Linked DNA regions of Pseudoduganella albidiflava. The protein of the gene in region 2 interacts with the protein of the main gene of each other region in a pairwise test. Links are inferred from orthologs where the notes say so. Each region holds a gene or a part of one and is shown on either strand. Other genes may lie near its edges.

Region 1 (4,403 bases), 170 kb from region 2 along the record:
ATGTAGGTGTTGAAGTTGGCGATGTGGTCGTCCAGGTTCTGGCTCAGCATTTTCCGATACTCATCGGTGAAGTAGCGGATCGCTTCTTCCTTGTCCTTTTCCATCGCTTCGGCGCTGGTGGCGCCGGTGGCGACGATGAAGGCGTTGAAGCGGGCGGCGGCATACAGCAGCGATGCGCTGACGTTGCTGTTTGGCACCTTCGTCCCCTGTTCGTTTGCCAGGTGGATGATCGCGTCCGCCCGTTCCCAGAAGGCCGCGTCGATGCCGTTGTCACTCATGATCTGCCCTTTCCGAATGAAAAACCGAGTGTAACTCGACAATTATTATATTTACAACGGAAAATTTACCGCTGGAAACGTAGATAAAGCTCAAGGTGTCGCCTTTCTGAACAGATAAAGTTTTCCGAATGGAATCCTTGAGCGGCGGCGAACATGCTTGACTTCGAACGTTCGGGCCTGAGCAGGAAACTGACCCTCATCTCCGTGCTGTCCACTGGCAGCGCGCTGCTGCTGGTCTTTGCCGCGTTCGCCCTGACCTGTGTACTCAACCAGTCGAAAAACCAGACCCGGCACATTACTGCGCTGGCGGACGTCATCGCCGTCGGCACCTTGGCGTCGGTGCTGCGTGCCGAGGCCGCGACGGCCGAACAAGCGCTTGCGGCGCTCGCGGTGCAGGGCGAGATCACGCAGGCGGTGCTGTATGACGGCAGCGGCAAGCCTTTCGCCACCTTCCCGGCCGACAGCGAGGAGCCGGCGCCGGCCCTTCCCCCGGAATGGCTGGCGGCCCTGAAGACGGCGCGTGCCACGACGCCACCGGCGAAGACGCTGGCGCGCGCGGCGGCGGGCGCAAGAACGGGCATGGCAACAGGCATAAGCATAAGCACGAACAAAAGCTCGGGCACGGCGCCGCCCCTGATAGCGGATCCAGCCATGGGCGCTGCAACGGCCACGACAGCGGGCCCCCAGCGCGACACGATCGGCAGCGCGATGGACAGCGCGATACAAGGCTGGGTCCCGGGCACGCTGCGGGTGGTACGGCCCGTGCATGTTGCCGGGAACCTGGTGGGTGCGGTGATGATCGAAGCCGCCGCCGCGCGCATGTGGCTCGGCATGCTGGAAAGCGTGGGCATCACGGCGGCCGCGGCGGCCATCTCGTTCGTGGTGGCGCTGGGGCTGGCCGGGCGCTTCACGGTCTGCATTGCGCAGCCGATCGGCGAACTGATCGCCGCAGCGCAGCGCGTCACGTCCAGCCAGACCTACGCGCAGGTGCAGCACCAGCGCACCGACGAGCTGGGCACGCTGATCGACAGCTTCAATGAAATGCTGGCCCAGATCGAATGCCGCGACGGCAAGCTGGCCCAGTACCGCGACCAGCTGGAACGCCAGGTCAGCGTGCGCACCGAGCAGCTGGAAAAGGCCAAGAACGCGGCGGAAGCGGCCAGCCAGGCCAAGAGTGCCTTCCTGGCCACCATGAGCCACGAGATCCGCACGCCGATGAACGGCGTGCTGGGCATGACGGAACTGCTGCTGGCCACCGAGCTCTCCGAACTGCAGCGGCACTACACCAGCATGGTGCAGCGCTCCGGCGAACACCTGCTGGTGATCATCAACGACATCCTCGATTTTTCCAAGGTGGAAGCGGGCAAGCTGACGGTCGAATACATCCACTTCAATTTCCGCGAACTGCTGGACGACATCGACTACGTGTTCTCGCCGCAGGCGCAGGCGAAAGGCCTGGCGCTGGATTTCGAGATCGCCCACGACATCCCGGTGGCCGTCATCGGCGATCCGAACCGGCTGCGCCAGGTGATCGTCAACCTGCTGGGCAATGCCATCAAGTTCACCGATGCGGGCCGCATCACGGTCAGGATCGCCGTCATCAGCGAGGATGCCCAGTCGGTCGGCCTGCGCGTCGAAGTGCACGATACCGGCGTGGGCGTGTCGCGCGATGCGCGCACGCGCATCTTCGACTCGTTCTCGCAGGCCGATGGCTCCACCACCCGCAAGCATGGCGGCACCGGGCTGGGGCTGGCGATTTCCAAGCAACTGGTGGAACTGATGGGCGGCACGATCGGTGTCGAGAACGCGCTGATCCGCGGTTCGATCTTCTGGTTCACCGTGCGCTTCGACAAGCGCCGCGTGGATGCCGACGACGCCTCGTTCAACCAGAAGACGACCAGGGGCCTGCGTGCCCTCGTGGTCGATGCGAGCGACGAATCGCGCGCGGCGCTGGAAGGGTCGCTGGCGCGCTGGCACCTGAAATGCGACGGCGCCGACAGCGCCGAGGAAGCCACGCGCCTGCTGCGCGCGGCGCTCGCCAGCGGCCAGCCCTACGATGTGGCGCTGCTGGACATGGAGGTGCCGAAGGTAGGCGGCCTGGTGCTGGCGGCGGACATCAAGGCCGATCCGGTGCTGGCGCCGGTGCGCCTGCTGCTGCTGTCGACCGAGCGCAATGCGGCCGACACGGTGCAGCGGCGCGAAGCGGGCGTGGCTTTCCAGCTGATCAAGCCGGCCCGCGAGAGCGACCTGTACGAGTGCATCGTGACGCCGCTGCGGGCCAGCGAAGGCATGCGCGTGGCCTCGCCGCAAGCGCCGGCCCGCCTGACGCAGCTGCCGCCCGGGCCCATGGCGCAGGCGGGAACGGCGCCGCAGGCAGCGGCGCGGCAAAGCCACACGGTCCTGCTGGCGGAAGACAACCCCGTCAACGTAGAAGTGGCCAGCGCGATGCTCGAAGCCCTCGGCCTGCACGTGCACCGCGCCTGCAACGGCGAAGAGGCGCTGGCGGCCGTGAAGGAAGGCGACTTCGACCTGGTGCTGATGGATTGCCAGATGCCGGTGATGGATGGCATCGCGGCCACCGCCGAAATCCGCCGCCACGAGCAGCAGCAAGGCCGCGCGCGCCAGTTGCCGGTCATCGCGATCACCGCCAACGCATTGCAGGGCGACCGCGAAACCTGCCTGGCCGCCGGCATGGACGACTACCTGTCGAAGCCATTCACGAAAGCCATGCTGTCCGAGACGCTGTCGCGCTGGATCGCCCTGCCGCGCGCGGCGCTGGTGCACCACGATGAAGCGCGCAGGACGGTATCCGGCGGCACGGCGCCGCCTTCCGCTCCGGTACGCGGCGCGATCAACCGCCATGCGCTGGACGCCATCCGCGCGCTCAGTGCGGACAAGGGCGAGGTCCTGCTGCGGCGCGTGCTGCACGCCTTCATCGACGACACGCCCGGGCGCCTGGCCTCGCTGCACGAGGCGATCGCGGCCGGCAATGCCGGGTCGCTGCGCAAGGTGGCCCACAGCCTGAAATCCTCGAGCGCCAATATCGGCGCCGAAACGCTGGCCCAGCTGAGCAAGGACATGGAACAGCTGGGCCGTAATGACATCAACGGCGACGCCGCCGTCCTGCTCTCGTCGATGGAGCGGGAATACACGACGGTACGCGACACGCTCTCATCCATGTTCGCCAAGGAGACCTAGAATGGCAGCACCCCTCCCCTCTCATCGCGGTACCGTGCTGGTGGCCGACGACGATCCCGTGATGCGTCTCCTGATGCTGGAAATGCTGGCCCAGGTCGGGCTGGACACGATCGAGGCCGAAGACGGCGATCAGGCGCTGGCCTGCTTCGACCGGCTGGCGCCCGACCTCGTGCTGCTCGACGTGGAAATGCCGCGCATGGACGGCTTCGAAGTATGCCGCGCCATCCGCGCCCGCGAGCAGGGCCGCGGCCATGCCACCACCGTGCCGATCGTGATGGTGACCGGCGACGACGACCTGAAGGCCGTGACGCAGGCTTACGAAGCCGGTGCCACCGACTTCGTGTCGAAGCCGATCAACTGGCCGATCCTCGGCCACCGGGTGCTGTATGTGCTGCGCGCCAGCGACGCCATCGCCCGCCTGCGCATCGCCGATGCGCACAACCGCGCCGTGCTGGCGGCGATCCCGGATACCTTCTTCCGCATGAGCCCCGACGGTTACTACCTCGACTACGAACAGGGCCACGATCCGGGCGCCGCGTTCACCGAGCAGCAGTGTGTTGGCCGGCACGTGCGCGACGTGCTGCCGCGCGCCATCGCCGAGCGCCTGCTGGAGCAGCTCGCGACGGTGCTCGACACCCACTCGATCCGTTCGGTCGACTATGCGCTGGAACGGGACGACACCGTGCATCACTTCGAGGCCCGCCTCGTCAGCACCGGCGCCGGCGAAGTCCTGGGGCTGGTGCGCGACATCAGCGAGCGCAAGCGGACCGAGGAACAGATCCGCCGGCTGGCCTATTGCGACAGCCTGACCGGCATTCCGAACCGGCAGGCGTTCCTGGAGATGCTGGAACGCGAACTGGAGCGCTCGCGCCAGCATGGCCGCAAGTTCGCCATCCTGTTCATGGACCTCGATTCTTTCAAGCGCAT
Region 2 (4,315 bases):
ACCGGGCTGGCGTTCGACGCCATCACGCTCGACGGCGTGCCGCTGGCGCCTGTGCCGGAGCCGGGGCGGCTCGGCATGCTGATGACTGGCGCGCTGCTGCTGGCATTGATCCGGCGTGCCGGCCGCCGGCGAGGCGACTGACCGCGCGCGCGGGCGGTTACCACATCCGTGCGACGTTGGCAGAGGACGACGGGAGATTGCAACAAATGTAACGAGCATTGTTGGGCTGTCCGGCCGACTTCTACGATGGTTCCCATCCCCACCACCGCAAGGAGAATCGCCCATGAAGCGCACGCCCCCTGTCACGTTTGCCCGCCGGGTTGCCCGCCGCACTGTCGGCAAGTTTACCGCTGGCACCTTCGCCGCCGGCATCTTCGCCCTCGCCGCGGCCCTGCCTGCCCACGCCGAGTCCATTTCCGCCATCGCGCAGGTGCAGGGCTGGGTCAACAGCAACGGCGGCAGTAACGAAGCCACTCCGCTCGGCAATACCTTCACCGGCAACGAGACCGGCATGCGCTTCAACAGCTGGGCGGCATTCTTCATCCCGGCCGGCACCACATGGGCATCGGCCACGCTGTCGCTGTCGCCTTCCGTGTATGGGAACGCGCCGCCGAGCGTGATCGGGCTGTTCGACGTCGAAGGCGGCCTGCAGCCGCTGCTGAACACGTTCGAACCGGGCACCGGTGTCTTTGCCGACCTGGGCAGCGGAACCCGGTATGCCGCGGCCACCCTGCACGACAGCCCCGTCGACATCTCGCTGAACGGTGCGGCACTGGCCGACATCAATGCGCTGGCCGGCGCGTACTTCGTGATCGGCTTCACCAACCAGACATTGAACGCCGTGCCGGTCGAGGCCGGCGACCAGGGCATTTACCTGGGCGGCATCCGCAACGAGCCGTACCTGGAATTGACGCTGTCGACCGTGCCTGCCGTGCCCGAGCCGGGCACCTATGCGATGCTGCTGGCCGGGCTGGCCGTCGCGGGCGTGGCGGCACGGCGCCGCCGCTGACGATCTCGAACCGGAGAACCCGCCCGACGGTTCAGGGCGAAAAAAACCCGCTCTCGCGAGCGGGTTTTTACTGGCGTGGATTACTCCACTTCGACCGTTTCCGGCGGCGGCAGCGGTGCCGCATCCGGTTCCGGGAAGTCCAGCTTGATCTGGTCCTTTTCGTCCAGGTCCACCGTCACCCTGCCGCCGGTGACGAGGCGGCCGAACAGCAGTTCGTCGGCCAGCGCCTTGCGGATCATGTCCTGGATCAGGCGGGACATCGGCCGCGCGCCCATCAGCGGATCGAAGCCTTTCTTCGACAGGAACTTGCGCAGGTTTTCCGTGAAGATCGCTTCCACCTTCTTCTCGTGCAGCTGCTCTTCCAGCTGCATCAGGAACTTGTCCACGACGCGCAGGATGATTTCCTCGTCCAGCGCGCGGAAGCTGATGATCGCATCGATCCGGTTGCGGAATTCCGGCGTGAACATGCGCTTCAGGTCGGCCATTTCGTCGCCGGTTTCCTTGGTGTTCGTGAAACCGATCGGCGCCTTCTGCAGCGCTTCCGCACCCGCGTTGGTGGTCATGACGATGATCACGTTGCGGAAGTCTGCCTTGCGGCCGTTGTTGTCCGTCAGCGTGCCATGGTCCATCACCTGCAGCAGGATGTTGAAGATGTCCGGATGCGCCTTCTCGATCTCGTCGAGCAGCAGCACGGCGTGCGGCTTCTTCGTGATCGCTTCGGTCAGCAGGCCGCCCTGGTCGAACCCGACATAGCCCGGCGGCGCGCCGATCAGCCGCGATACCGCGTGGCGCTCCATGTATTCGGACATGTCGAACCGGATCAGTTCGATGCCGAGGATGAAGGCCAGCTGCTTCGCCACTTCCGTCTTGCCCACGCCGGTCGGGCCGGAGAACAGGAACGAGCCGATCGGCTTGTCCTGCTTGCCGAGGCCGGCACGCGACATCTTGATCGCCGAGGCCAGCGCTTCGATCGCCGGATCCTGGCCGAACACGACGTTGCGCAGGTCGCGGTCGATGGTCTGCAGCTTGCTGCGGTCGTCCTGGTTGACGGTTTGCGGTGGAATGCGCGCGATCTTCGAGATGATCTCTTCGATCTCCGTCTTGCCGATGGTCTTCTTCTGCTTCGATTTCGGCAGGATGCGCTGGGCGGCACCGGCTTCGTCGATCACGTCGATGGCCTTGTCCGGCAGGTGGCGGTCGTTGATGAAGCGGGCCGCCAGCTCGGCCGCCGTCGACAGCGCCGACGACGAATACTTCACGCCGTGGTGCTCTTCGAAGCGCGACTTCAGGCCACGCAGGATCTGCACGGTCTGCTCGACGGTCGGTTCGTTGACGTCCACTTTCTGGAAGCGGCGCGACAGCGCATGGTCTTTCTCGAACACGCCGCGGAATTCCGTGAACGTGGTCGCGCCGACGCACTTCAGCTGGCCGTTGGCCAGTGCCGGCTTCAGCAGGTTCGACGCGTCCAGCGTGCCGCCCGATGCGGAACCGGCGCCGATGATCGTGTGGATCTCGTCGATGAACAGGATGCCGTTCGGATTATCCTTCAGCTGCTTGAGCACCGCCTTCAGGCGCTGCTCGAAGTCGCCGCGGTACTTGGTGCCGGCCAGCAGCGCGCCCATGTCCAGCGAATACACCACGGCATTCGACAGGATTTCCGGCACGTCGCCCTGCGTGATGCGGTACGCCAGGCCTTCGGCGATGGCGGTCTTGCCCACGCCGGCCTCGCCCACCAGCAGCGGGTTGTTCTTGCGGCGGCGGCACAGGATCTGGATCACGCGGTCGACTTCCTCTTCGCGGCCGATCAGCGGATCGATCTTGCCTTCCGCGGCCGACTTGTTGAGGTTTTGCGTGAACTGGTCCAGCGGGCTTTCCTTGGCCTGGCCTTCGGCCTGCGCGCCTTCCTCGACGCCTTCCGATGCCTTGGCCGCTTCGCCGGACTGGTCCTTGCGGACACCGTGCGAAATGAAGTTGACGACGTCCAGGCGCGTTACGCCCTGCTGGTGCAGGTAGTACACGGCATGGGAATCCTTTTCGCCGAAGATGGCCACCAGCACGTTCGCGCCCGTCACTTCCTTCTTGCCGTTCGAGGCCGACTGCACATGCATGATGGCGCGCTGGATCACGCGCTGGAAGCCCAGCGTTGGCTGCGTGTCCACTTCGCCCGTTCCAGGCACGGTGGGGGTGTTGTCGCCGATGAAGTTGGTGAGTGTCTTGCGCAGGTCTTCGATATTGACCGCGCAGGCACGCAACACTTCGGCTGCCGAAGGATTGTCCAGCAGCGCCAGCAACAGATGCTCAACCGTGATGAATTCATGCCGTGCCTGCCGAGCCTCGACAAACGCCATGTGCAAACTTACTTCCAATTCCTGCGCAATCATACTTCCTCCATCACGCACTGCAGGGGGTGCCCCGCCTTGCGCGCATGCGTTAAAACGAACTCCACCTTGGTTGATGCAATATCTTTTGAGAACACACCGCACACGCCTTTGCCGTAGCGATGCACACTCAGCATAATTTGCGTAGCCGTTTCGCGATCCTTGTTGAAATATTCCTGAATGATCGCGACCACAAATTCCATCGGAGTGTAGTCGTCGTTCAACAACGCCACCTGGTACATGGGGGGCGGCTTCAGCGTCTGCCGCTCCAGGACGGTCTCGGTGTCATGCTTGGTTGCCATACGCTTATATTCTAATGCTTTCGTGGTCGATGCAACGCCCGTTTAACTGGACGTTTCCATTTGTCCTCAATCTTACGCGCTTTCCCAACTGCGCGCAGATGGCGCCCCCCGGCGCAAAATCAAGTCCTTTCATCATTTCTCGTGTTGCAAAAAACTTACTATTGCCACGACAAAGCGCTTGACATAGAAAATTGTTCCGCCAACAATGCCATATCGACTGGTGCAGAAATGTACATGTTGGTAAGAAGTGAGTTGTCGAGGAGGGGGCAGGAAGCTTCTTGCTTTTATGGCTCGTGTGATTCGTTATTATTTGAAAGTTCTTTTTATTATGGCAACTGGTACCGTTAAGTGGTTCAATGACTCCAAAGGTTTCGGCTTCATCACCCCTGATGATGGTGGCGAAGATTTGTTCGCGCACTTCTCCGCAATCAACATGAACGGCTTCAAGACCCTGAAAGAAGGTCAAAAGGTGCAGTTCGAAGTCACGCAGGGCCCGAAAGGCAAGCAAGCTTCCAACATCCAGGCTAGCTGATCAGCTTCCTCGACTAAAAAAGCCCTGCTGAAGCGGGGTTTTTTTTCGCCCCTGCATTTCTTCCCTGCATTCCTTCCCTGCTCCTCGCGCCTTG

The links. The genes of interacting proteins can lie anywhere in the genome.
Region 1: the proteins of clpA (region 2) and EYF70_RS19965 interact in binary tests that used the Escherichia coli proteins (3 or more experiments, as listed by UniProt). The link is inferred for Pseudoduganella albidiflava from one-to-one orthologs.

The regions. Positions count from the first base shown.
Region 1 is NZ_CP036401.1:4,817,361-4,821,763, forward strand. The notes cover bases 90-3,676. They hold EYF70_RS19965 (response regulator), read left to right. Parts: upstream 90-431; coding sequence 432-3,476; downstream 3,477-3,676. Other genes in these bases: EYF70_RS19960 (DUF3144 domain-containing protein), read right to left, coding at 90-278; EYF70_RS19970 (putative bifunctional diguanylate cyclase/phosphodiesterase), read left to right, coding at 3,478-3,676. Also shown: more of EYF70_RS19960, read right to left, coding at 1-89; more of EYF70_RS19970, read left to right, coding at 3,677-4,403. UniProt on the Escherichia coli protein: Member of the two-component regulatory system UvrY/BarA involved in the regulation of carbon metabolism via the CsrA/CsrB regulatory system. Phosphorylates UvrY, probably via a four-step phosphorelay.
Region 2 is NZ_CP036401.1:4,984,854-4,989,168, forward strand. The notes cover bases 741-3,769. They hold clpA (ATP-dependent Clp protease ATP-binding subunit ClpA), read right to left. Parts: upstream 3,391-3,769; coding sequence 1,090-3,390; downstream 741-1,089. Other genes in these bases: EYF70_RS20645 (PEP-CTERM sorting domain-containing protein), read left to right, coding at 741-1,009; clpS (ATP-dependent Clp protease adapter ClpS), read right to left, coding at 3,387-3,689. Also shown: EYF70_RS20640 (NF038132 family protein), read left to right, coding at 1-141; more of EYF70_RS20645, read left to right, coding at 284-740; transcription antiterminator/RNA stability regulator CspE, read left to right, coding at 4,018-4,221. UniProt on the Escherichia coli protein: ATP-dependent specificity component of the ClpAP protease. It directs the protease to specific substrates. It has unfoldase activity. The primary function of the ClpA-ClpP complex appears to be the degradation of unfolded or abnormal proteins.